DNA from 2 places in the Paenibacillus wuxiensis genome. Region 1 is predicted to be linked to the other one. Evidence: riboswitches for the same ligand, from Rfam matches in the RefSeq annotation. Region 1 holds a riboswitch; the other holds the start of a gene.
The links. Region 1 has a riboswitch for glycine ahead of gcvH (glycine cleavage system protein GcvH). Riboswitches for the same ligand answer to the same signal wherever they lie in the genome.

Region 1 (12,006 bases):
TCTAGGAAGCAACACGATTACTATTAATATTGACTACTACATTGGAGTGATTGCTTGTGACAACGTTACCATTGAATGAACGTGGAATTCCGGCAAGCCGCATCGTGCTTGGCTGCATGGGAATGGGCGGAAGCTGGGATAATGAGCCGTATACAAATGAACATGTGAAGCGTGCGGAAGCTGCTATTGAAGCGGCGCTTGAGATTGGCATCAATATGTTCGACCATGCGAATATTTACTCCCGCGGCAAAGCGGAGCAAGTATTTGGCGACGTGCTGAAAGCGCAACCAGGATTACGCGAGAAGATTATTATCCAATCCAAATGCGGCATTCGTTTCGCTGATGGTGATATTCCGGGAAGATATGATTTCTCAAAATCTCACATCTTAGAGAGTGTCGACGGCATTCTTAGTCGTCTCGGTATTGAATACTTGGACATATTGCTGCTGCACCGCCCCGATCCTCTGATGGAACCGGAAGAAGTCGCTGAAGCATTCAACCAATTGAAGCAATCCGGCAAAGTGCGTCATTTCGGCGTATCCAATATGAGTGCAGGTCAGATTCGACTTCTGCAATCATGCTTCAATGAACCGTTCGTTGCGAATCAGTTGGAAATGAGCTTAGCCCGTTATGGCTGGCTGGATGCAGGCGTGCACGTGAATCAAGCAGCCGCCGCTGACGATACTTTCCCAGATGGAACGCTCGAATACTGCCGCATGAATGGCATTCAAATTCAATCTTGGGGACCGCTGGCGCAAGGCTTGTACTCTGGACGAAATCTTGACAATGAACCCGAATCGGTTCAAGCTACCGCGAAGCTTGTTCAGAAGCTAGCTTCTCAATACAATACAACTTGCGAAGCGATTGTACTTGCATGGCTAATGAGACATCCAGCACATATTCAGCCCGTAATTGGTACTGTTAATCCAGAGCGGATCCGCGCTTGCAAGGATGCACCTTCCATTACATTGTCGCGTGAAGAATGGTATTCCCTCTACGTCAGCACGAGAGGCCGTATGCTGCCTTAATCATCGTTGACACAGCGATATAGATGACTGAATCAAGCGGCATCCATCCGGATGCCGCTTTTCTTCTGTTGAATACGATTTTTTCGTTCAATATCGTAAATTCAAGATGATCAAATTTACAAAATGATTCGATATGCATATTGACAATAATTTATTTATATGTTATCATATATTATTTAACTATTGATATTTAATTCCATCCGTGATAAAACATATTATGCTAAGACGCAATGGCAAACCTTACTCACGATGGAGGGATATACTATGATCGTTGCACCAGGAGTCATGATGTTGGAGTTGGAATCTGAAGGCATTGGAGGACCAGTAGCAATTCATCCTACTCTAATATGGGATGAAGAGGATGCAATACTAATCGACACTGGGATGCCAGGGGATTGGATTCGAATCCAGCATGCGATGCAAGAAGCAGGCGTGCCGCTCGATCGATTGCATGCTGTCCTGCTTACCCATCAAGACCTCGATCATATCGGGAGTCTGCCTGATGTGGTATCAGCCAAGGATGGCCATCTCGAGGTGATAGCACACCACGAAGACGCCCCCTACATAGAAGGCAAATCTCCACTCATTAAGACAAGCCATGAAGCTATGGCGAAGCTTCTGCCGCTGCTGCCAGAAGAACATCGTCCTAAGGTCTTGGCCATGTGTAACATGCATCCATCAGCGAATGTAACCAGATTGATTACGGATAATGAAGTTCTTCCTTACTGCGGCGGAATCCACATTATCCACACGCCTGGCCATACAGCAGGGCATGTCAGCATCTATTTGGAGCGCAGCCGTATCTTGATAACCGGCGACGCGATGATAAGCGTCGATGGAATGCTGCAAGGCCCCGTCCCGCATGCGACGCTGGACATGGACAGCGCAATTCACTCTCTCTCCAAGCTGGCCAAATATCCGATTGACACAGTTATCTGTTATCATGGCGGTCTGTCCGAACAGAACATACACCATCAGATCCTGCAACTATTACATTCGTCGATAACGAAGCCATAATAAAGAGGGCAGCTAACCAACATCTTATTGTGGTTAGCTGCCCTCTTCTTTCCTTTTGAAATCAACACACCATACACTTTTCAAATCTGATAATGTAAAAACCATTCTTTTCTACCTCACTGGTTCCTACTCTTACATTTCCTGCTCGCTCATAGAAATGTTGATTATTACGTATTGACCTTCACATCATGTCATCCTTTACACTATGTTTGTGGCCGCATTATGAAGGAGTTGGTACCAACAATGCATATTCGTGAATTATCTAAGCTTACAGGAGTCAGTCTTCGTTCGCTGCGTTATTACGAGCAGAAGCATCTGCTGTCCCCCGCTCGTTCAGAGAATGGGTATCGCATATACGAAGACATCGATGTCCAGCGCGTTCAGCTGATCCAGTTATTCTTGAAGCTTGGAGTTAGCACTGATGAGATAGCACGCCTGATTCAGAACTGTGAAGGGTTGCCAGGGCGTAACAGCAATAATAGCAATCATCAAGCTGAATGCGCTGCAGCGTTTTATGAAGAACGACTTCAGGAGATAAGAGAACAGATTCAATTATTACGAGAAGCAGAGCTGCAACTAGAAAAACTAGTTACTCATTGGAAGCAACATATAACAGAGGATTAATATTGTAATTTGAGAAGAAACGAGGGATTTCCTATGCTGTTTTTGGATCATGTTACACTTGCAGTTCCTAATTTGTCTCAAGCCGTCCATCTTATTCAAGAGACTACCGGCATTATATTTTCGAAGCAAGTCATTCCGTTCCCAGGAACAATTGGGCAGGTTGCCTATTTAAGAGAGGGATTTATTGAACTCATCGCCTTAGAGGATTTAGAAGAAGCACAGAAGACGCCATTGGGCTCAGCATTCGCTGCATTTTCCTCTCAGCGTGCAGGGATTTTCGGAGTCGCATTAGAAGTAACAGGGGGGTTGTCTTCATTTATTGAACCTGCAAGAAGTCTAGGAATACCTTATATAGGACCTAACCATCAATTCGCTCCATTAGAAGACGGAACCAGCATCTCTTTTCAGACGGCCTACATTGGACCACACATGCCGTGGTTAATCGAGTACGAGCAATCGCGTGTCTGGCCTAGTGCATATACATTGACTGGAGTCGAAATTCAAACAACGAATATTGAAGAGGATCTAACTGTGTATTCCAGCGCCTACCAGCTGCAAGCATCCATTGCAACAGATTCCGGCAGCCTGGATCGGATATTCTTGCTTGATCGTGGTTGGCTATCACTTCATCATACCGATACAAATGAAACATCAGGGTTTAACGCAGTTGTTTTGAAGAAGGATAGCGATACATTCCGTATTCTGTGTACACCTCAGGGTTTACAAGTAACTTCGTAAGGATGCTGGCTTCATAAGTCTCCTTGTTCGCCATCATAAATTCAATACTCGTTTATTTGATTGATTTTATTCGAATTTATTTTGATCTAACTTTCACATAGGTTGAATTTGGTGTATGATGGCTAATAGTGGAATTCAAGGAGGTATGATATGATCTTACGACGTCTTGCAATTGGGCTCGTTTTCATTGTACTTTCAGTATTGTATGTGTACATTTGGCAAAATGGAGATCTCCGCTCCTTATTCAACATCAATTGCTATTTAGGTTTAGGGTTGTGGGTAGTCGGTTCCCTTTTCTCGGGTCTATTCACGGATGATACGAAGCTTAAATTTAATATGGGCCATATTCCGGAAGAAGACCATCGAAGAAATATTAAATTCAGCGGTACGATGTTTTTAATTGGGCTGCCGAGTATTGTAACATCCATCATTATCTTTACTTTTGTCCTATAAGCGAGCGGCATAATCATCATATAAGAAGAGAGGATGTTAGCCCCATCTACTTGGCGGGCACATCCTCTCTTTGTATTATAGATACATAACTGTGAATTGAACGATTGAATAGCGGTATAACTACACATACACCTGGTGCAAATATTGCTCGAGCCTCTCCTTCACCTGTGGCCATTCCTCATCAACTATGCTGTACACATTCGAGTCGCGAATATACCCGTCTTCCATCACCCGATGTCGGCGCAATTTCCCTTCGTATACGGCTCCTAACCGCTGAATGGCGCGATTCGAGCGCTCATTGCGCACATCTGCCGTCAGCTGAACACGAATCGTATGCAGCTGTTCAAAGCAATATTGCAGCAGCAAATACTTGCACTCTGTATTGATGCGAGTACGCCATACAGAAGGGTGATACCATGTGCCGCCAATCTCGGCATATCGATGCAAGGCAGACATATTCATTATTCTCGTCGCGCCAATAATTCGCTCTGTAAGCTGATCAATGACAACGAATGGATACTCAGTCCCCTTCTCGCGGTTCAGAACAGCATCATGAATCACTCGTTCTGCATCCGTAAGACTGCGGATGGTGCGCGGCAAGTAGTGCCAAATATCAGGATGAGATGCTGCTTCATATAAATCTTCCTTATGTTCAGGAAGCATCGGGATCAGCCTAGCACTGCTCCCCGCCAGCTCGAACAATTGATTGTTCATTCGTATCCATTCCCCCGAAGGTCTGATAGGTATAGAGTGCAGTCTGTAACTTGTCTATGTATTGCTGCTCATGACTTGAACACATAAATTGAATTGAAGGGCGAACTGACGTATCCGATGACTGCTTCAGCTGGTTTTCCTGCATTACTTGTGCTAGACGCTGCACGGTGCCATGGCTGCCGTCTATAAGCTGGATATGAGCAGGGATAATGTCTCTCAATATGTGCTTGTAATAGGGATAATGCGTACATCCTAACACAATCGTTCCATACTGATTCAAATCCAATCCAGCAAGCTTATGCACGAAGTAGTCTCCTATCACTCCCTTATCAAAGTTTAACTGCTCGCAATACTCTACCAATTCCGGCAAGGGAATCGAATCCACAATATGTTCTTCGTCAATTCGACTGACTAATGTATGGTATTTGTTCTGACTTAAGGTTAACGCTGTCGCGAATACAAGCACACGCTTGCCATTGTCGCGGTTCATTTCCACGGCAGGCTTGACTGCTGGCTCCATCCCGATGATCGGAATGTCGTACTTCCGTCTTAGTTCTGACGCTGCGATGCTTGTCGCTGTATTGCACGCAATAACAAGCGCCTTCACATTGTGCTGCATGATGTCTTCCACAGCTGAATGTACATGGCGCATTACTTCGGATTGAGATTTCGTCCCATATGGAACATGCAGCGTATCTGCATAAAATAAATATTGTTCATGCGGCATCTGCTTCATAGCCTCAGCCAACACGGTTATTCCACCGATTCCAGAATCAAAAAAAGCGATTGTCATTCCATTCACCTAGCATTCTTATTAACATTGCAACATCTAGTTGTCGATGCTTATATTGTACTCCTTTTCGGCGGTGAATCCTATCGAAAATTTGTCGCATGGTGTCAGTAGAAAATAAATTGCTTGACTAAGTGTCTTTAATCAAAATTGTCATCGTGGAAGGCTGCAGCATGTAAACAACCGTTTCTATAAAAGATGTACGTGTTCGCCATATTCATGAATAGTACTTTTATACCTAAACACCAACGGCAGGGTTATACGAAACAAACTGCCACTCATTTTACTGCAAGGAGCGGTCGCGTAAAACCAGTGTGAGTGCGATGAAGCCGTGGGCGGACAGAAGCTGTAGCTACACAGAAATAATTAAATCAGGAGGGTTCTGTGCCAATGCCGAACACTCCTGAAAATGTTTTAGGCTGTGTAAAAACGCAAGTCAGTAAAATTTGTTGTAATATATTCAAACTGCAAACGGTAAATTGATTGACATTCGCCAGAAAATCGAAACGTTTTTGTAACCATCAGACTTAGAGGTTATTTTTCATAGACATTCTTCATACCAATCATCTTCAAGATTTTGAATAGTATCTTGTAAAAGTTCTGAAAATGTTGGAGCTATAAAATAAACAAAATCAGGGTCATGTACATAAAAGATAACTTGCCCAACTGTACCATGTTCTGTCGGGTCGAAGTCTAACATTAGATACAATGACCCTCCTACAACCTGTGCAAAAGGAAACCACTGCTTGTTAAATAAATATGGCTTAATACGAGAATCAAGCTTACTAATTTCTTCATCGCTGTAATATTCACTCATTAAATGATCGCGATCGCAGAAAAATTTCTTGGTATCTCTAATATCGTCTAAGGAAAGAAATGTAAATGGAATACAACTATCTTTATATGAAGTATACAAAAGATTAAGCGGATAGCCGCTGCCATCCTTAAGTTTATAAAACGCCTTAAAATCCGTTGGTAATGAAATACTAAAATCTCTTTCAAAATCGTCAAATTGTTTATCTGTTACTCCGGTTATCTTCTTGTACTCTTCAAAATACTCAATATCTTCGTCAACAACTTTCCCAGCTAATAAACCCTCTATTGTTTTACGTAATTCATCTATTAGGGACACCTTACTTACCTCCAAATATAACTATCCTTCGCAAGGAACCTATTATTCCACGAATACACCCAGTCTACTTTTACGATTCTACAAGTTGATGAAGAAACCCTTAGAACCTCAATCAGAGCTCAGTCTAGAACTTTATTTTCTTGTGACACATGGCAAATGAAAAAACCTGCTGCACCAGCATGATACCAGTTCAGCAGGTTCTTAGTTCTCAACCTATTGTTCCTTCAACTATTCATCTATCAGCTTCGTGTACTGCTCTGCATTCAGCAAGTGCTTCACAGCTTCCTCAACGCTGCCTTCTACTTCAACTTCTGCAATCCATCCATCTTCGTAGGGGCTGCTGTTCACAAGCTCTGGCGACGCTTCCAATCCATCATTGACCTTCGTAATTGTCCCGGATACCGGACAGTACAACTCAGATACGGTCTTCACCGATTCAATTGATCCCATGCTGTCCCCTGCGGACAAACTGGTTCCTACTGGCGGAAATTCAATGAATACGATGTCTCCCAGCTGGGATTGTGCATGATCTGTAATGCCAACCCGTACCGTATTGCCTTCTATGGCAACTACCCATTCATGCTCTTCACTATACAACAATCCATTCTTCACTTCGCTCATGTCAACGCCCCATTTCATTCATAATGTCATTCATCAGGCCGTCTATCCAATCGAGATCGTAAAAATGGACAGGAAGCGGCCTTGTCGCCTTGTTCTCTGTCCTCGGTACCTGAGAGTTCCCGTTCCTCCACAGCCACAACTGCGGTTGAACTTACCCCTTTGGCGGCATAGAAAATGCACTCTCCAGAGCTGCGTCAGAATGGCGGTTATGGAACCTGAGAGATTCATTGCCAATCGGCGGCTGGCAACTTGCTCCTTCGGTGTTGACAATCGCAATTGTCAAACTCTCCCGACCTTCCTCGTTCGCGAATTACGATTAAACTGGGTAATTATAACACCATTAGATTATTGCAAGATATGCATGATTGTCAATACGACAAGCTATGAAATCAGTTGTGAAGAAAATATCAATTGACAAAGTGTGGAAAGCTCAACTAATGTAGAGATGACAGCTGAAAATGGCGAATGATGGTAAAGGGAGAGACTGCTGAGACATAGCGGCGCCGAAGGAGTAAGCCTGAATAGGTGAATCTCTCAGGCAAAAGGACTTTTACCGGACGCACCTCTGGAGAGCACTGCTATTCATGAAAACGAATACAGTCACCCAAGGGGAAAGTCGATGGTAGACTCGCAAACAAACAATTTGTTTGCGACAATCGGCGACACTCTCAGGTACAAAGGACAGAGCGAGAGAATGAGAGGATGCGATGCATCCACTTTTCTTTCGGCTGTCCTTTTTATGTTCGTATACCGATAATTAGTCCAAATACGCGTATCGAGGTGAATTCATGAGTCAATTGAAGAGAACGCCAATATTTGATCAATACTCTGCTTATCCGGGTGCACGCTGCATTGACTTCGGCGGCTGGGAGCTCCCTGTTCAATTTATCGGCATTCAGCGAGAGCATGAAGCAGTTCGTACACATGCAGGTCTATTCGATGTCTCCCACATGGGTGAATTTATCGTAAGCGGCCCTGCCTCCCTGACATTTCTTCAACAGATGACAACAAATGATGTATCGCGGCTCGAGGATGGCAAAGCACAATATACGCTGATGTGCTACCCTGACGGAGGAGTTGTCGATGATATTCTCATTTATCAGATGAAGAGCGACCGTTACATGCTCGTCGTTAATGCCTCCAACATCGATAAAGACTACGCATGGCTGCAGAAGCACCTGATTCATGGCGTTACCTTGACCAATGTATCGAATCGCACAGCATTGCTTGCCCTTCAAGGGCCGAATGCCCAAGCTATTCTTGCTGCGGTAACTGAGGCACCTATTGATTCGCTCGCTCCATTCCATTTCCTATCGGATGCACAAGTCTGCGGCGTATCAACATTGCTGTCTCGCTCAGGCTATACCGGTGAAGATGGCTTCGAACTCTACTTGTCCGCAGAGGATGCAGCACACGTATGGAATGAGCTGATTCGCGCGGGCGAACCGTTCGGCTTGCTCCCAGCAGGGCTTGGTGCTAGAGACACCTTGCGCTTCGAGGCACGTCTGCCCCTCTATGGACAAGAAATTACAGCCGATATCTCGCCGCTTGAGGCAGGACTAGCACGATTCGTCAAGCTGGATAAGGGCGACTTCATCGGCCGTGTAGCATTAACGAAGCAGAAGACCGATGGACCGGCACGAAAGCTGGTCGGCATCGAGATGATCGACAAAGGCATTCCTCGCTCCCATTATCCAGTGCTTGCAGATGGGCGCGTGATCGGAGAAGTTACAACAGGAACACAGTCGCCGACATTAAAACGCAATCTAGGGCTGGCCTTGATTGAATCCGCATTCTCTGAATTGGATACAGAAATTCTTGTCGAAATTCGCGGCAAGCAGTTGAAAGCCCGCGTCGTCTCGACTCCATTTTATAAACGAATCCCGACCCCTGCCAAAGGAGCGAATCCATCATGAAGCATCGTTACATTCCAGTGACGGAACAAGATCAGGCTGACATGCTGCAGCAGATCGGCATCACTTCCATTGACGAGCTATTCCGCGATATCCCAGCCTCCATTCGTTACAATGGAGTACTGCCAATGTCTAAACCATTAGATGAAGCAGCCATGATGAAGCATATGAAGGAATTGGCCTCCCGCAATGCTAATAGTGAGAGCCATACCAGCTTCCTTGGTGCTGGCATATACGATCATCATATCCCTGTAGTCATCCAGCATCTAGTCTCTAGATCAGAGTTCTATACCGCCTATACACCCTATCAGCCTGAAATCAGTCAGGGTGAATTGCAAGCAATCTTTGAATTTCAATCCTATATATGCGAGTTGACTGGTATGGCTGTTGCCAATGCCAGCATGTATGATGGCGCTACTGCACTTGCAGAAGCTGGAGCACTGGCGGTTGGCGCAACGAAGCGCAAGCAGCTTGTCATCTCGAGCACTGTCCATCCAGAAGCGAGACAGATTGTTCGCACAATGGCTCGAGGACTTAATGTTGAAGTGGTCGAGATTGGATATCAAGACGGGGTGACTGACCTTGCTCAGCTGGAGCGTGCTGTCACGGACGAGACTGCTGCCGTACTGATTCAGTCCCCTAACTTCTTCGGATGCATTGAAGATGTGCGCGCCATTGAACCTATTGCACATGCAAATAAAGGTCTGCTCATCATGAGTACAAATCCACTGAGTCTTGCTATGTTGGAGAGTCCTGGCAAACTAGGTGTAGATGTATGTGTTGGAGATGCCCAGCCGCTTGGCATTGCAGCATCTTACGGCGGTCCTACATGCGGTTTCTTTGCCGTTGCAGAGCCCTATATGCGCCGCATCCCTGGCAGAATTGTCGGCTTGACCAAGGATCTGGATGGCAAGCGTGGATTTGTTCTTACACTCCAAGCGAGAGAACAGCATATCCGTCGTGAAAAGGCGACATCCAACATCTGCTCGAACCAAGCACTTCTTGCTCTTGCTGCTTCCGTCTATATGTCCGTCATGGGCAAGATGGGAATGCAAGAGGTATCGAAGCTCAATATACAGAAGTCTCATTATGCAGCTGCTTATATCAATAACAAGCCCAATCTGGGATTAGCGTTCCAGGCGCCTTATTTCAATGAATTCGTACTTCGTCTCCCGCAAGATACTGACATGGATCGATTGCAGTCTCTGCTCCTGGACAACGGATTCATTGGCGGCTTGGATCTTGGCCGCTTCTATCCTGAACTGGAAGGACATATGCTCATTGCGGTCACGGAGAAAAAATCCAAATCAGACATCGAACAATTTATTGACCTGCTGGAGGTGAGCTGCGTATGAAACCGGAACAAGCACTAATATTTGAATTGAGTCATCCTGGGCGTATTGCCTATTCCTTACCTGAATGTGATGTTCCAGAAATCGAGATTCAAGAGCTTGTCCCAACTTCGATGCTGCGCAGTCAAGAGGCCGAGCTGCCTGAAGTGTATGAGGTTGATGTGATTCGACATTATACCGCCTTATCACGCCGCAACTTCGGCGTAGATAATGGTTTCTACCCACTCGGCTCTTGTACGATGAAATATAATCCGAAAATTAACGAGGATGCAGCAAGGCTGACAGGTCTCGCAGCAATCCATCCTTATCAGCCTACAAGCACGGTGCAAGGGGCTCTAGAGCTGCTGTACACGCTGCAAGAGGATCTAGCTGCCTTGACTGGTATGGATAAAGTCACGCTTCAGCCTGCGGCAGGCGCGCATGGAGAATGGACGGGGTTGATGATGATCCGGGCTTACCATGAGAGCCGCGGCGAGCAGCGGACGAAAGTAATCGTTCCTGATTCCTCTCATGGCACGAACCCCGCTAGTGCAACTGTAGCTGGCTTAGATACGATTACAATACCGTCTAACGAACAAGGATTCGTTGATCTGGAAGCACTCAGAGCCGCTGTTGGATCTGATACGGCAGCATTGATGCTCACGAACCCGAGCACGCTCGGATTGTTCGAAGAGCATATTGTCGAGATCGCGAGCATTGTTCATGAAGCTGGCGGATTGCTCTATTATGATGGCGCTAACTCCAATGCCATTATGGGTATTACGCGTCCTGGGGATATGGGCTTTGATGTTGTCCATTTGAATTTGCACAAGACGATGAGTACGCCTCATGGCGGCGGCGGCCCTGGTGCTGGCCCTGTTGGCGTGAAGAGCAAGCTGATTCCATTCCTCCCTTCCCCTACGGTGATGAAGCATGAGGATGGTTCATATGAATTCGATCAAGGCTCTCCGCTGTCCATTGGACGAGTCAAGGCCTATAACGGTAACTTCGGTATCCTCTTGCGCGCCTATGTATATATTCGCACTTACGGTCCAGAAGGGCTGCGCCGTGTATCTGAATGCGCGGTACTGAATGCCAACTACATGATGCACCGTCTGGCGCCTTATTACGATATTCCATATCCAGGCGTATGCAAGCATGAGTTTGTGATGTCAGGCAAAGGGTTGAAGCAGTACGGCGTGCGGACGCTGGATGTTGCCAAACGCCTTCTTGACTTCGGCTTCCATCCGCCAACCATCTACTTCCCGCTCAATGTCGAGGAGTGTATGATGATCGAGCCTACGGAAACAGAGAGCAAGCAGACGCTGGATCGCTTCATCGATGTGATGATCCAGATCGCACAGGAAGCGAAGGAACAGCCTGAACTGCTGCTGAATGCACCGCATTATACGGATGTGAAGCGATTGGATGAAACCCAGGCCGCACGGAAGCCTGTATTGAACTGTGCTTGTAATTAATTTGTAATAAGCAGCAACATGCAAAATGCCCCGAGCGCCTACCGACAATTCGGTTACGGCACTCGGGGCATTTCATTATTGGACGAATTGTAACTTACCTTCAGTCCTTCAGTATTACAACTTTAGATTGCTTTAATTATTTCTTCGCTCGGCTAACATAGAATTTA
Region 2 (12,006 bases), on a different contig from region 1:
GCTTGTCGGCAGCCTGTTGCAATATACGATCAGTGTTGCAAATCTCGGAGAACTTCCACTGACGAATGTAATTGTACGTGATGTCATTCCTCCTACGGTTGAATTTGTCAGTGTTCAATCTGAAGGAGGCACTTGCTCTGTATCCGGGCAGACCGTTACTTGTCTCTTGGGCACATTGGAGGGTCAACAAGAACAGACGATTATCATTACAGTCATTCCTTTGTTAGAAGGGGTGGTTACCAACACGGCTACCGCTCAGGCGGATAATACGCCTCCTGTTACAGCTACGATTACGACGCTAGTTGTTCGTCCTTTAGAGTGCATTTCTGTCAGCAAACTGTTCGATTGGGTTGTCACTCGGAGTGATTTTATCGTGGAAGAGTCAATACCCGAAAACTGCAGGGCTTTCGTAGAACAAGCAATTGCTGGTGGTCGGCAAGTGCTCGTGAGCTGCAATGCAGTGCCAGCTGCGGGAGAATGCAGCATCACGGTTGTAAAGCGGCTGCCGCTGCCCATTATCGGATCGCAAGCAGCTATTGTACTGACCACGTGCTCTGCAGAAGTAACGATTACGTTAACAGATAGTGGAACAGGAGAAACATGCACGTTTACACTATTAGTCAAGAATAACGAGAAAGTATCACTCTGCTTACCGCTCCCATTAGATGAATCCAACATTATTTCTCAAATATTCGATATCCATTGTGCTGCACGAATTACTGACAGCTTAACGATTGAGTTGCAATTGGATTGGTGTTTGGAGCTTATCGTGAAATTTACAATTCCGCTGATGGTTGAAGCGACATTCTGTCAACCTAGGGCATTAATCCCGATACCGGAGTCATGCAGCATCAGCCTTCCATTGCAATGTCCGACGATTTTTCCATTCGTATAATTTGTCTTGTAATCCATAACAGATTCTGGAATCTATATTGTTGTTGAGAACTCATGCTTGCATGAGTTTTTCTTTTTGTGCGCGGAAGTGGAATCATAAGGCAGACACATATTTGATCGGATTCAGATCAAGGGGATAGCTTGTGATATAATTACTGCTAAATAAGGAAAGCAAGGAGTTGATCGTCATGCAATATCGTCGTCTTGGCAATAGTGGATTGAAGGTGTCTGTGCTTGGGTTAGGAACAAATGCTTTCGGTAAGCGGGCTGACAAGCAGGCTTCGACTCGAATTATTCATCAAGCGCTGGACTATGGCATTAACTTTATTGATACGGCTAATATTTATGCTGGTTCAGAATCAGAACGCATCATCGGTGAGGCGCTGACAGGCAATCGACACAATGTCGTGCTGACAACGAAGGCAGGATTAATTCGAGGACAGGGGCCGAACGAGCGCGGCTCATCTCGCTTTCATTTGCAGCAGGAATTAGACAATAGCTTGAAGCGGCTAAATACCGATTATATTGACCTGTATCAAATACATACATTTGATCCGCATACTCCACTTGAGGAGACGCTGCGGACGCTTGATGATATGATACGTTCAGGCAAGGTGCGGTATATCGGAGCGTCTAATTACGCTGCTTGGGAGCTGATGAAGGCGATTGGCATCAGTGAACGGCTTGGTCTGAATCGTTATGTGTCCATGCAAACCAGCTATTCACTAGCTGATCGAACGCCAGAACTGGAACTGGTTCCGCTATGTCAGGATCAAGGGGTGGGAATCATTCCATATTACCCGCTTGCAGGAGGAATTCTGACAGGGAAATATCGTGTGGGCGATCAGAAGCCAGCTGGCTCACGAGCAGATACGGATCCGAATTTCTACAAATTCTTCAATGAAGAACGGTTTGCGTTAAGTGAACAGGTGAGCGAATTGGCAGCGGATATCGGCTGCCGCCCAAGCTCGTTGTCATTAGCTTGGCTTATGCACCAGCCTTGTGTATCGACAGTCATTGTAGGAGCGACGAAGGTGGAGCAGTTAGAGGATAATATAACGAGTGTCAATGTCGAACTTAATGAAGAACAGTTGAACCGGTTGGATGAAATAAGCCGTCGATATCGTTATGGTGAACCTTTTGCCGTATACCGATTGCCTGAGTAAATGAGAAAGTAAGGAAGCAATAGGCACCGCCTCTAGGTAATAGGGGCGGTTTTTTTGAGTTGAGATTTCGAAATCTTGCGCTCATATTATAAATACGATGTAACTGGAAGGACGGTATGTATAATAGGGGGAGAAATGGCCTGACCTCATAGCGGGTTAATAAACTGTACCTGTTCAATTGTCGTCTTGGTCGGTAAGCTATTATTCAATTGGAACATCTTTCTTGAATTGAACAGTGGAAGGGAGTTGCTGGAATCTGTATGCTTAGACAGAATCCGATCTTGGATCTATCAACTGAGGAACAGTATATGCTAGGCTCATATACGTTAGAGAAAATCAGTCAGTATCTATCATACACCGACGAGGTAGTAGTTGCCCCTGAATTAATCCCGTCAGAAATCGTGCAGTATGCGGAGCAAATTGACTTTGCTGCTCCTGTCAAGCCTCAAACTGCGGTTCAGCATGTTATAGAAGGACTGCGTCGATATCAAGTGCACACAGCACACCCAGGATATTATGGCTTATACAATCCCCGCCCGAACTTTATGGGGATTATGGCAGACACGATAACAGCAGCGTTTAACCCCCAGCTTGCTGCATGGAGTCATGCGCCGCTCGCGGTAGAGATTGAGAATTACGTACTGCGTGAGCTCGCCGTTCAATTTGGTTACCCGCATGATGTTGCTGATGGAACCTTCACGACTGGGGGAGCGGAAGCTAATTTGACGGCTGTCTTAACGGCCCTATCTTATCATTTTCCAAAGTATGCAATAGACGGATTAGCAGCTCTGGAGAAGCGACCCATTCTGTATGCTTCTGAAGAAAGTCATCATTCATTGGTGAAGGCGGCTCGATCCTGTGGGCTTGGAACGAATTCAATTCGCTCCATTCGTACGAACGATTCCTTGCAAATGGATATAGATGCGTTATCAGAACAAATACGTATAGACCGCGCGCAGGGTTTTGCCCCATTTCTTATTATTGCTACAGCGGGAACGACGGGAGCCGGTGCAATTGATCCCTTAATGGACATCGCAGCAATAGCGGAGCATGAACAGATGTGGCTTCATGTGGATGCTGCTTATGGCGGTGCAATCGTATTGGATTCCGAGCTGTCCTCCCATATAGATGGTATCCAGCAAGCAGATTCAATCGCGTTTGATGCTCATAAGTGGCTGTCCGTTCCAATGGGGGCGGGCATGTACTTCACACGTCATTCACATATATTGCATGAAACCTTCCGTATAACGGCAGATTATATGCCGAAGGAGGGTGAGGAGCTGCCTACGATTGATCCATATACGCATTCTATTCAATGGTCACGGAGATTTATAGGATTGAAGCTGTATTTATCCCTGGCTACTGCGGGGTGGGAAGGATATCGAGCTGTCTTGCGACATCAAGTTGAAATGGGCAAGCTATTCCGAGAAGAATTAATGCGATCTGGCTGGACAGTTGCCAATGATACCGTGCTGCCTGTCATTTGCTTTCTTGATCAAGAAGCATGGACACGAAACGACCAGGACTTCGCTCAATTTGTGCATCAACAAGTATTAAGCACAGGGAAAGTGTGGCTATCCGTATTTACCATTCATGGTGTACCAACGCTGCGTGCATGCTTTACCAATTACGATACGAATGTGCAGAATGTGAGTGAACTCATTCATTTATTAAATGAGGCCAGATCCCTATATTACAGTCACCAAGCACATGTGTGATAGATGGTATGGGATAAATTACAATGCAATGGATCATTGCACAATGATAGTGTGTCTACTATAATGTTACCTACAACTTTATAACTGGATGAAGTTTGCGGGAGATAGACGAATCGTCTAGCCGAAGGGGTAAGCTCTCAGGCGCTTAGGCATATCGAACCTTGAGCTCGAATACGTATAAGCAGGACCGTAAATGGACAGGACTCTGGAGAGACTCCATGATTGGGGCACCGAAGGGGCAAGACGAATTTGATTCTCGTGGATTCGTTAAAACTCTCAGGTAAAAGGACAGGGATGCAGAAGCGTAGAAAAATCGTAAGTCATTGGTATGATGATCTTATTTAGGTATGTCACTTACGTCAGGTTGTTTATTCTGCACACATGTCCCCAGGGTCAAATCATTCGATTTGACTCTTTTTATTATTCACAAAGAGGGGAACTGATTTGGCAATGATGGAACAATGGTTAGACAAATTGAACAGCATGGTATGGGGAGCACCGCTTCTTATCTTATTAGTAGGAACGGGAATCTTATTAACGATCCGCTTGGGTGGACTACAGTTGTTCCGCCTGCCGCTCGCCTTGAAGTTAATATTCAAGTCGAAGAACGAGGGAGAAGGAGATGTATCCAGCTTCGGTGCATTAGCTACTGCGCTGGCGGCGACAATTGGAACTGGTAATATCGTGGGGGTTGCTACTGCAATTAAGGTGGGTGGACCCGGTGCGTTATTCTGGATGTGGGTTGCTGCATTCTTCGGTATGGCTACTAAATATGCGGAGGGATTGCTTGCTGTCAAGTATCGCAACATTGATGACAATGGACAAGTGCTAGGTGGCCCAATGTATTATATTGAGAAGGGGCTTGGCATGAAATTCAAGCCGCTTGCTGTATTCTTCGCGATTAGCGGGGTGTTGGTTGCCTTACTTGGAATAGGTACATTTCCGCAAATTAATGCGATCGTCACATCTACAGAAGCAAGCCTTGGAGTGCCTGCAGTAGTCACTGCGGCAATCGTCACTATCGTGACCGCACTTGTTACAATTGGCGGGATTCAGAGTATATCGCATGTGACGACGACAATCGTCCCTGTCATGGCTATTATCTATTTTATCGCAAGCTTTGTGGTGCTTATTGCATTTGCGGATCAGATACCTCACGCACTGTCGTTGATTTTCCATGGCGCGTTCAATGTAACAGCAGCAGGAGGCGGCTTCTTGGGAGCAACGGTTATGATGGCGATCCGCAACGGAATTGCAAGAGGTGTATTCTCCAATGAATCAGGTCTCGGAAGCGCACCGATTGCGGCCGCGGCTGCGAAGGTGAAATGGCCGGCTGAGCAAGGACTCATATCAATGACTGGAACATTCATTGATACGATCATCGTCTGCTCGCTTACAGGATTAACATTGATTGTAACTGGTGTATGGAATGGCCCAATGGAAGGAGCGGCCATGACACAGGCAGCATTTGATGCTGCGCTGCCATACGGTTCCCTCATTCTTATGTTTTGCTTGATTTTATTTGCATTCACGACGATTCTTGGCTGGAACTATTACGGCGAACGGTGCATGGTTTATTTATTCGGTGTCAAATCGATTCTGCCGTACCGCCTTATGTTCATTGCGATCATTGGCTTTGGGGCATTTATCAAGCTGGATATGATATGGAAGCTTGCTGATATTGTAAATGGATTAATGGCGCTGCCGAACTTAGTTGCACTGCTCGGTTTGTCTGGAGTCGTCGTGTCTGAGACTCGTCTATATTGGAAGCATAGGGAATCCGAAAAATAAATAGAAGCAGGAAGCGATTCCTGTTCTTAAGTAAACTGCCAAATGCATGAAAGTGAACATTTGGCAGTTTTTTTGCGTTTAATGAAACCTTTTGCCTATCTTGTGCATCTAATTGACAGTTTGATTCGCGTGTATGGGGTAAAGAAGGGAGTAGAAACGGCTTGCATAGCGATATAGAGACAGAAGTGAGATTGGCTAAGGAAGGTAACAAAGAAGCGTTTATTCGACTCATCAAGCAGCATGAAGCCCAAATGTTCAACATGGCCAGGTCAATCGTCAGAAGGGATGAGGATTGTGCAGATGCGATGCAGGAGACTGTGCTCAAGGCTTATCGCGCACTGACCAACCTAAATCATCATGCCTATTTTAAGACTTGGCTCTTTCGGATATTGATCAATGAATGCAATATGATATTGCGGAAGCAGGCTCGCATCATCATGCTGGCTGAACTCCCAGAAGTTGGTGTAGCCACGGCAGAATACAGTGATCATCTTGATTTGCGTCAGGCGATCTATCGGCTTGAGGAAGTATCTCGCAATATTGTTATTTTGTTTTATTTTCAGGATTTGCCTATGCATCAGATCGCCGAGATGATGGATATGTCCGTGGGTGCGGTGAAGACACGGCTGCATCGGGCACGTCACACGCTCGCAGAATGGCTGGATGATACTGAAGAAAGGAAGATGAACGGATGAAAGACATACAACTGCCTATCGATCAGCGACTGGAACAGCTTAGGGAACCATATATTAGCGAGCTGCCAGAATCCGTTCGCAACCGAATGGATCGGACATACCAGATCATCGACGAGATGCTTCCTGGACGGAAGAGAAGAAGTCGGAAGAACCGCTGGCTGCGCAGAGTGTTGATTTCAACAGCGGGTGTAGCGAGCCTCGGGATAGTCATGATCTTCTCAGGTCTTGCCTCTCCAGCGATCGCACAGACGTTAAAGCAGATTCCGTTCATGAATAGCGTATTCAAACTGGTGGGGGATCTTGGCTTGCAAACTGCTGGAGAGAAGGGGATGGTCACCTCAGTCAATCAGCGCGTAACCCATAAGGGAGTGACGCTCACGATTTCTGAGATGATGTATGATGGCAGCAGGCTATCTCTAGTGCTCAGCAGAGAAGATACGAAAGCGGTGAAGGATTCTTTTTTTCAGTTATGGAACAAGCAGCGCATGCTTAGCAAGCGAGCCAATAATATCGATTTTTATATGGGAGACAAGCAGATAAATACCGGGATGGGGCTGCAGCCGGGTGGGGAGCATGCTCCGCAATCGATAATCGTTACCGCTTTAGATTCTGCTGATCTCGAGCTTCCAGACTCGTTCGAAATGAAGATGGTCGTGTATTTGGCTGATGTGGATGAGAATTACGAGTTCCTCTTCCCGATCAAGAAGGATACGGAGCGAACGATTATCCTAAAGACATCAGAGACCAAATCACATGATTCGATAAATATGTCGATCGATCGAGTCGAAATTACCCCCATCACAACCCGCTTGCTCGTCGGTGTCCACGGGGCAAGCGGAGAAGAAGATTATCGTAATATGCTGGATGCAATACCGGATAGCTATAAAGTTGATGGGTTCCTCAATCTGGAGTTCGATATCGAGGATGAGCAGGGAAATGAACAGAATGCAATTGCTGGGAATGGTTCAGGAGAAGGAAAAGGAATGGTGTTCTCAACCTCTTACGAGCCGTTCAAGGTGAAGCCTAGCTTAATCGTCATTAAGCCGTTTGTTAGAAAAGGCCCGGATAAGAATTATATCCCACAACTGGAGTTCAAGCTGCCCGTTCGATGAAAGGATTGCATTCCTCGATCATTCACGTGTAACATGAATATTGGTGGAATTATGCCATTACATCATGTATTTCAATCGGAGGAGAGTTCACATCATGGAGCGCTTGAATGATTTGGAACCAGGCATTCGAAGCATCGTTAAGGAATTTATTGAAGCAGGACGTCCTTCTGCGAGACAGCAGAGCTATCAGGAGCGCCGTCAAGGTTATGTTCAATCGGTTGTGTTGGCAGGAGAATCGGAGCCTATATGGGAAATCACTGATCATACGATCGATTCCATCCCTTTACGCATTTACCGACCGTCGTATGCGTCTAATCTTCCTGTTATGATCTATTATCATGGCGGATGCTTTATAAGCGGGGATTTCACAACGCATGACCGCCAGTTAAGAGCATTAGCTAACAAGGGGAACTCGATTGTGGTAGCGGTTGATTACCGCTTGGCACCAGAACATGCCTATCCAGCTGCTCATGATGATGCCTATAAGACCGCACAAATTGTGCGTGAGCATGCCGTATCTTGGGGAGGAAATCCGAATGATATTACACTGGCAGGTGATAGTGCGGGCGGACATATTGCGTTAGTAACGTCCTTGCGGCTCAAGGCACAGAAGGAATGGATGCCAACAAGACAAATCTTGATATATCCGATGTTGGACGCAAGTGGTTCAAGCGAGAGTTATCAACGGTACGGAGATGATTACGTGATCACTCGCGATGCACTGCTCAGCGGTTTTGAAGCTTATTTCGGAGACATTCCATCCGAACATCCAGAGGCAAGTCCTATTCAGCGCAGCGACTTGGAAGGATTGCCATACACACATATTCTTCTTGCCGAATTCGATCCTCTTGCAGACGAGGGAGAAATGTTGTATCGACGGCTGCTTGATGCAGGAGTTGGTGCAGAGTGCAGGAAGTACTTCGGTGTCAATCACGGATTTTTCCAACTCGCGGGCATAAGCGGCGCTGCACGGACGGCCATTCAGGACGTTGCCTCTATTATGACGAGGTAACAATAGATACAATCATTTGCTTGAACTAGATTTAGAAGAGTTGAAATAGATTACAGATAGATATAGATATAAAAGAAGAGATAAAAAGGTGAATAGATAAATTCCTAGTTGAATCAGCGGCAGACGGTTCATATCCGGTTACGAGCGTACTGATCTGTCGCTGTACAACTAGGATAATAGAGTTAAGACATACTCAGAAAACCTTTCTTCCATTTTCTGATTTTCGTACGGAATGATGTAAATGGAGCAACCGAATTAATATGTATCCATCGAGCCATCGGCCAATTCTGCTTGTCCCCTGTCCAATTGCGAACCCCTTGTATGAACAACGCCTCATCGTTATAGCTATCAATCCAATTCACCCACAACTGTACGGCATCCTTAAGTTGATTCCTCAATTCAGTTAACGAGTAAGATGAATAATGCTCGTAGAAAGATTGATATAATGCACCGAGTTGATTCCACTTATACTCTGGAGAAGGCATATGTACGATTTCGCCTTCCTGTTCCTGCTTGTCCCACCCCATAACGAGATGCAACCAGCCTAATTGATAGGCGATGATCTCGGCTGGAGTTCGATCTACCCCAGTGATCCGCACATCCCTTGCACCGTCCTCGATATCGTTGAATTCTTCATCAAACCGCCTATAGGTATATTGGATTGCATCAATTAAGGCAGCCTTATTGTTGTAATGATATGCTGTCATCGCGTTATCCCTCCTAAGCAATTCCTGTACATAGTATGACATTGGTAACCTGACAACTGGATGTCAACAATAATTGAACTTTGGAAATTTTTGTTTCACTGCAGAGTTGGAAAGTTCCTTTTGCAATCGGGGATATTCATAGGCTCTAATGGGATTGTTCCAAGATCCATGTCTGTCTATTGAGCTTGTTTTGAAAGGTCTGATAGAGTAGTGATAGCAATAATGGCAATAAAAGGATTTTGATCTATATCATAGTACATTACAGGAAGGTGCTTGCTAGGGATGAATAAGATGTTTGCCACGCTAAGTGCAGTCATCGTATTAGCATGTTCATTACTAATATACCATTTTGTCATGGATGATTCGCATGTTGAACGTACTAATTCTCACAGTCAATTATCGCTTATCGATGCACTGCATGTTGGAATGGTAGCGGCAAAAAAGTGGAATCCCGATGCTGTCCTACTCTATGTGACAAGCGTGGATGACGGGTTAGGGAAGACAAGTGGACAAGAAGGTACAAGGAGTCGATGGAATTTACAAGTGGGTGCCCCTGCGAACAAGCGCGCTGTTATTGCGATTCGGGATGGAAAGGTGGATAAGGTCATACCTGGAATAGGTAATTACAATTCCGAATGGATGGTATCTACTGACAAGGTCAAGATTGACAGTTCTGTGGCAGTGCTCAAAAGCATACGGTCAAGACATTTGCTGCCTGGAGATGGATGGGCTAACGGCTATCACTTTATTCTTCAGGCAGGAGAAGGATTGACTACGATAACAGTAATTGGCCGAGATGATCAAGATCAACTGCAGCAGATCGAGTTCGATGCTGTAACGGGGAGGATATTGTCTGGACAAGGGGAGTGATCAAGATGAGAAAGTGGTTTGCAGCCATAATCATGTCAACAGCACTTCTATTTACCGGAGTATCTACAGCGAAGGCGGACATCACGTATATGAATGAAGATTTTACTGCTTATACAGGGGCAGCAGGAGACAATAAGCCGGTGTTTGCTGGTGGAAAAGCTGCCTACATCGGTGGTGTTGCTGTGCATCCGACAATCTGGGGGGCGGGAAACTGGAACAAGCCTGTTTTTCCGTTTGGTACAATGATTGTATTAAATAATAATGAGAGCATATCGATTCCAGGCGGTTACGTGATAAACACGTTTGTTGTGGAAGATACAGGGGATCTCAAGAATACAGCTAAACTCTCATATCGTTGGATTGATGTCTATTTCGGGAAATATAGCACTGCTAATCATCAAGCGGCTATTAACTTTGGCAAAAAGAAGCTCAGTTATACGGTAATATCTTAATAACTATTGGAATAGGGTACTACTGGAATCAGCATTTCTCCATATCTAAGGTGAGATGCTGTTTCTTTCTGTTTTCAAGCCTTGCCTATGACGTTACGTCATAGTGTACATTGAAGGTAATATGACGAGAGGAGATGTCCTATTGAATGAACACATGTATACCGTTAAAGCTTTTGCAACACTAACTGGTGTTACAGAACGCACGCTTCATTTTTATGATCGGAAAGGGTTGATGGCTCCTTCTAGTTACAATGAACATGGACATCGTCTGTATAGTAAGGATGACATTTCAACCATGCAGAAAATTATTACTCTCAAATATTTGGGGTTTTCTTTACAGGAAATCGCGGATTACCTTACGAACCAAGATTCACCTCAAATTCGCGATACACTGCAAAAGCAGAAAGCTATGCTCGCGAAAAAAAGAGAAGAGCTTGATTATGTAATCAATACGATTACGCGGGTGGAGCAGATCATGCAAGATGAAGATTTAGACAGTGACCTGTTACTAGCGATCATCCACTCGATCCATCGTGAAAAGGAACAAGAAGAGTGGCTATCAGACCGATTGCCACAATCAGTTATCGAACATGCGCTTCTAAAGCATCTTTCCCCACAGGAACGACTAAAATTTGAGAGGGAAATGCTCGCTATTGTGAATCAATTGCAGCATTATTGCAAATTAGGAGTATCGCCATCCGAAGTAGTGGTTCAGCGTACCATCGAGCACATGATTACGACTATGAATGAACACATTGCACCACATTATAAGGAGAAAATAGCGGAGTTAGATCTCGATGATCATTCGCAGCTTTACGTGTCCATATTCTCCAAGGAAGTAGAGGATTACATCAAAGAGGCCGTAAATCGATTTGAGGAAAATCAGTTAAGGAGGAGCTGAAGATGTCAAGCATCGTATCAGATGTACGTCATCTGATCTATTATTCGATTATGATTTGGATGAAGAAACCAGGTGAGGAGCGGGGAGAGGCATTCTCCTATCATCAACATTCTCAGTTCAAAACTATGGCCATCTTTTTATCCATTTTACTTATAATCGAAGGTGTATTGTTTCATTTTCTCGTACAAATGTGGAGTGAACTTGCTGCATGGATCCTTTCAGCTATTAATATCTATGGACTGTTCTATCTGATGGCACTATATAAATCTGCGAAATACTTGCCACACCTAGTTGTGGACAATCGAATCATTATTCGTTGTGGTTATCAAAACAGGATTGAAGTGCCCCTGAATAATGTTGCCGTCATACAGAAGGCCAAAGAAATCAGCATGGGGGAGAAAATTCCGAAAGATATGCATTATTCTGTCATTATCTGTGATTCCCCACAATACGAAATTGTTCTAAAAGAACCAATCGAGACAAAAGGGTTGTTCGGGAGGACGATCCCGAAACGTTCCGTGGTATTCAGGTGTGATAACCCGGAAGCTTTGCTGCTGAAGCTAAATCAAGGGATCCAACATGCTAATGGGGGGTGATTCGTCGAGATAAATCAGATGTTACTGGAAATAAACTGAACTTTCTTAGCGTTCAAACGTACTATCCTATAAGTACATAATTGGGGAGGCAT

Region 2: another riboswitch for glycine. It lies ahead of ABN764_RS06355 (alanine/glycine:cation symporter family protein); the one in region 1 lies ahead of gcvH (glycine cleavage system protein GcvH).

The regions. Positions count from the first base shown of each region.
Region 1 is NZ_JBEFZI010000006.1:129,262-141,267, forward strand. Features, by position in the region: gene ABN764_RS14725 (aldo/keto reductase) at 57-1,028, shown strand; gene ABN764_RS14730 (MBL fold metallo-hydrolase) at 1,293-2,045, shown strand; gene ABN764_RS14735 (MerR family transcriptional regulator) at 2,289-2,669, shown strand; gene ABN764_RS14740 (VOC family protein) at 2,703-3,407, shown strand; gene ABN764_RS14745 (DUF5316 family protein) at 3,558-3,860, shown strand; gene ABN764_RS14750 (GNAT family N-acetyltransferase) at 3,981-4,574, opposite strand; gene murI (glutamate racemase) at 4,534-5,367, opposite strand; gene ABN764_RS14760 (SMI1/KNR4 family protein) at 5,906-6,496, opposite strand; gene gcvH (glycine cleavage system protein GcvH) at 6,725-7,117, opposite strand; glycine riboswitch at 7,311-7,419, opposite strand; glycine riboswitch at 7,583-7,677, shown strand; glycine riboswitch at 7,681-7,804, shown strand; gene gcvT (glycine cleavage system aminomethyltransferase GcvT) at 7,906-9,033, shown strand; gene gcvPA (aminomethyl-transferring glycine dehydrogenase subunit GcvPA) at 9,030-10,385, shown strand; gene gcvPB (aminomethyl-transferring glycine dehydrogenase subunit GcvPB) at 10,382-11,839, shown strand; gene ABN764_RS14785 (PASTA domain-containing protein) at 11,976-12,006, opposite strand, start outside.
Region 2 is NZ_JBEFZI010000002.1:671,016-683,021, reverse strand. Features, by position in the region: gene ABN764_RS06370 (BMQ_0737 family morphogenetic spore coat protein) at 1-895, shown strand, start outside; gene ABN764_RS06365 (aldo/keto reductase) at 1,083-2,060, shown strand; gene ABN764_RS06360 (pyridoxal phosphate-dependent decarboxylase family protein) at 2,321-3,778, shown strand; glycine riboswitch at 3,974-4,080, shown strand; gene ABN764_RS06355 (alanine/glycine:cation symporter family protein) at 4,229-5,569, shown strand; gene ABN764_RS06350 (sigma-70 family RNA polymerase sigma factor) at 5,731-6,264, shown strand; gene ABN764_RS06345 (DUF4179 domain-containing protein) at 6,261-7,376, shown strand; gene ABN764_RS06340 (alpha/beta hydrolase) at 7,471-8,388, shown strand; gene ABN764_RS06335 (ClbS/DfsB family four-helix bundle protein) at 8,571-9,095, opposite strand; gene ABN764_RS06330 (hypothetical protein) at 9,378-9,965, shown strand; gene ABN764_RS06325 (DUF8837 domain-containing protein) at 9,971-10,417, shown strand; gene ABN764_RS06320 (MerR family transcriptional regulator) at 10,560-11,318, shown strand; gene ABN764_RS06315 (hypothetical protein) at 11,321-11,914, shown strand.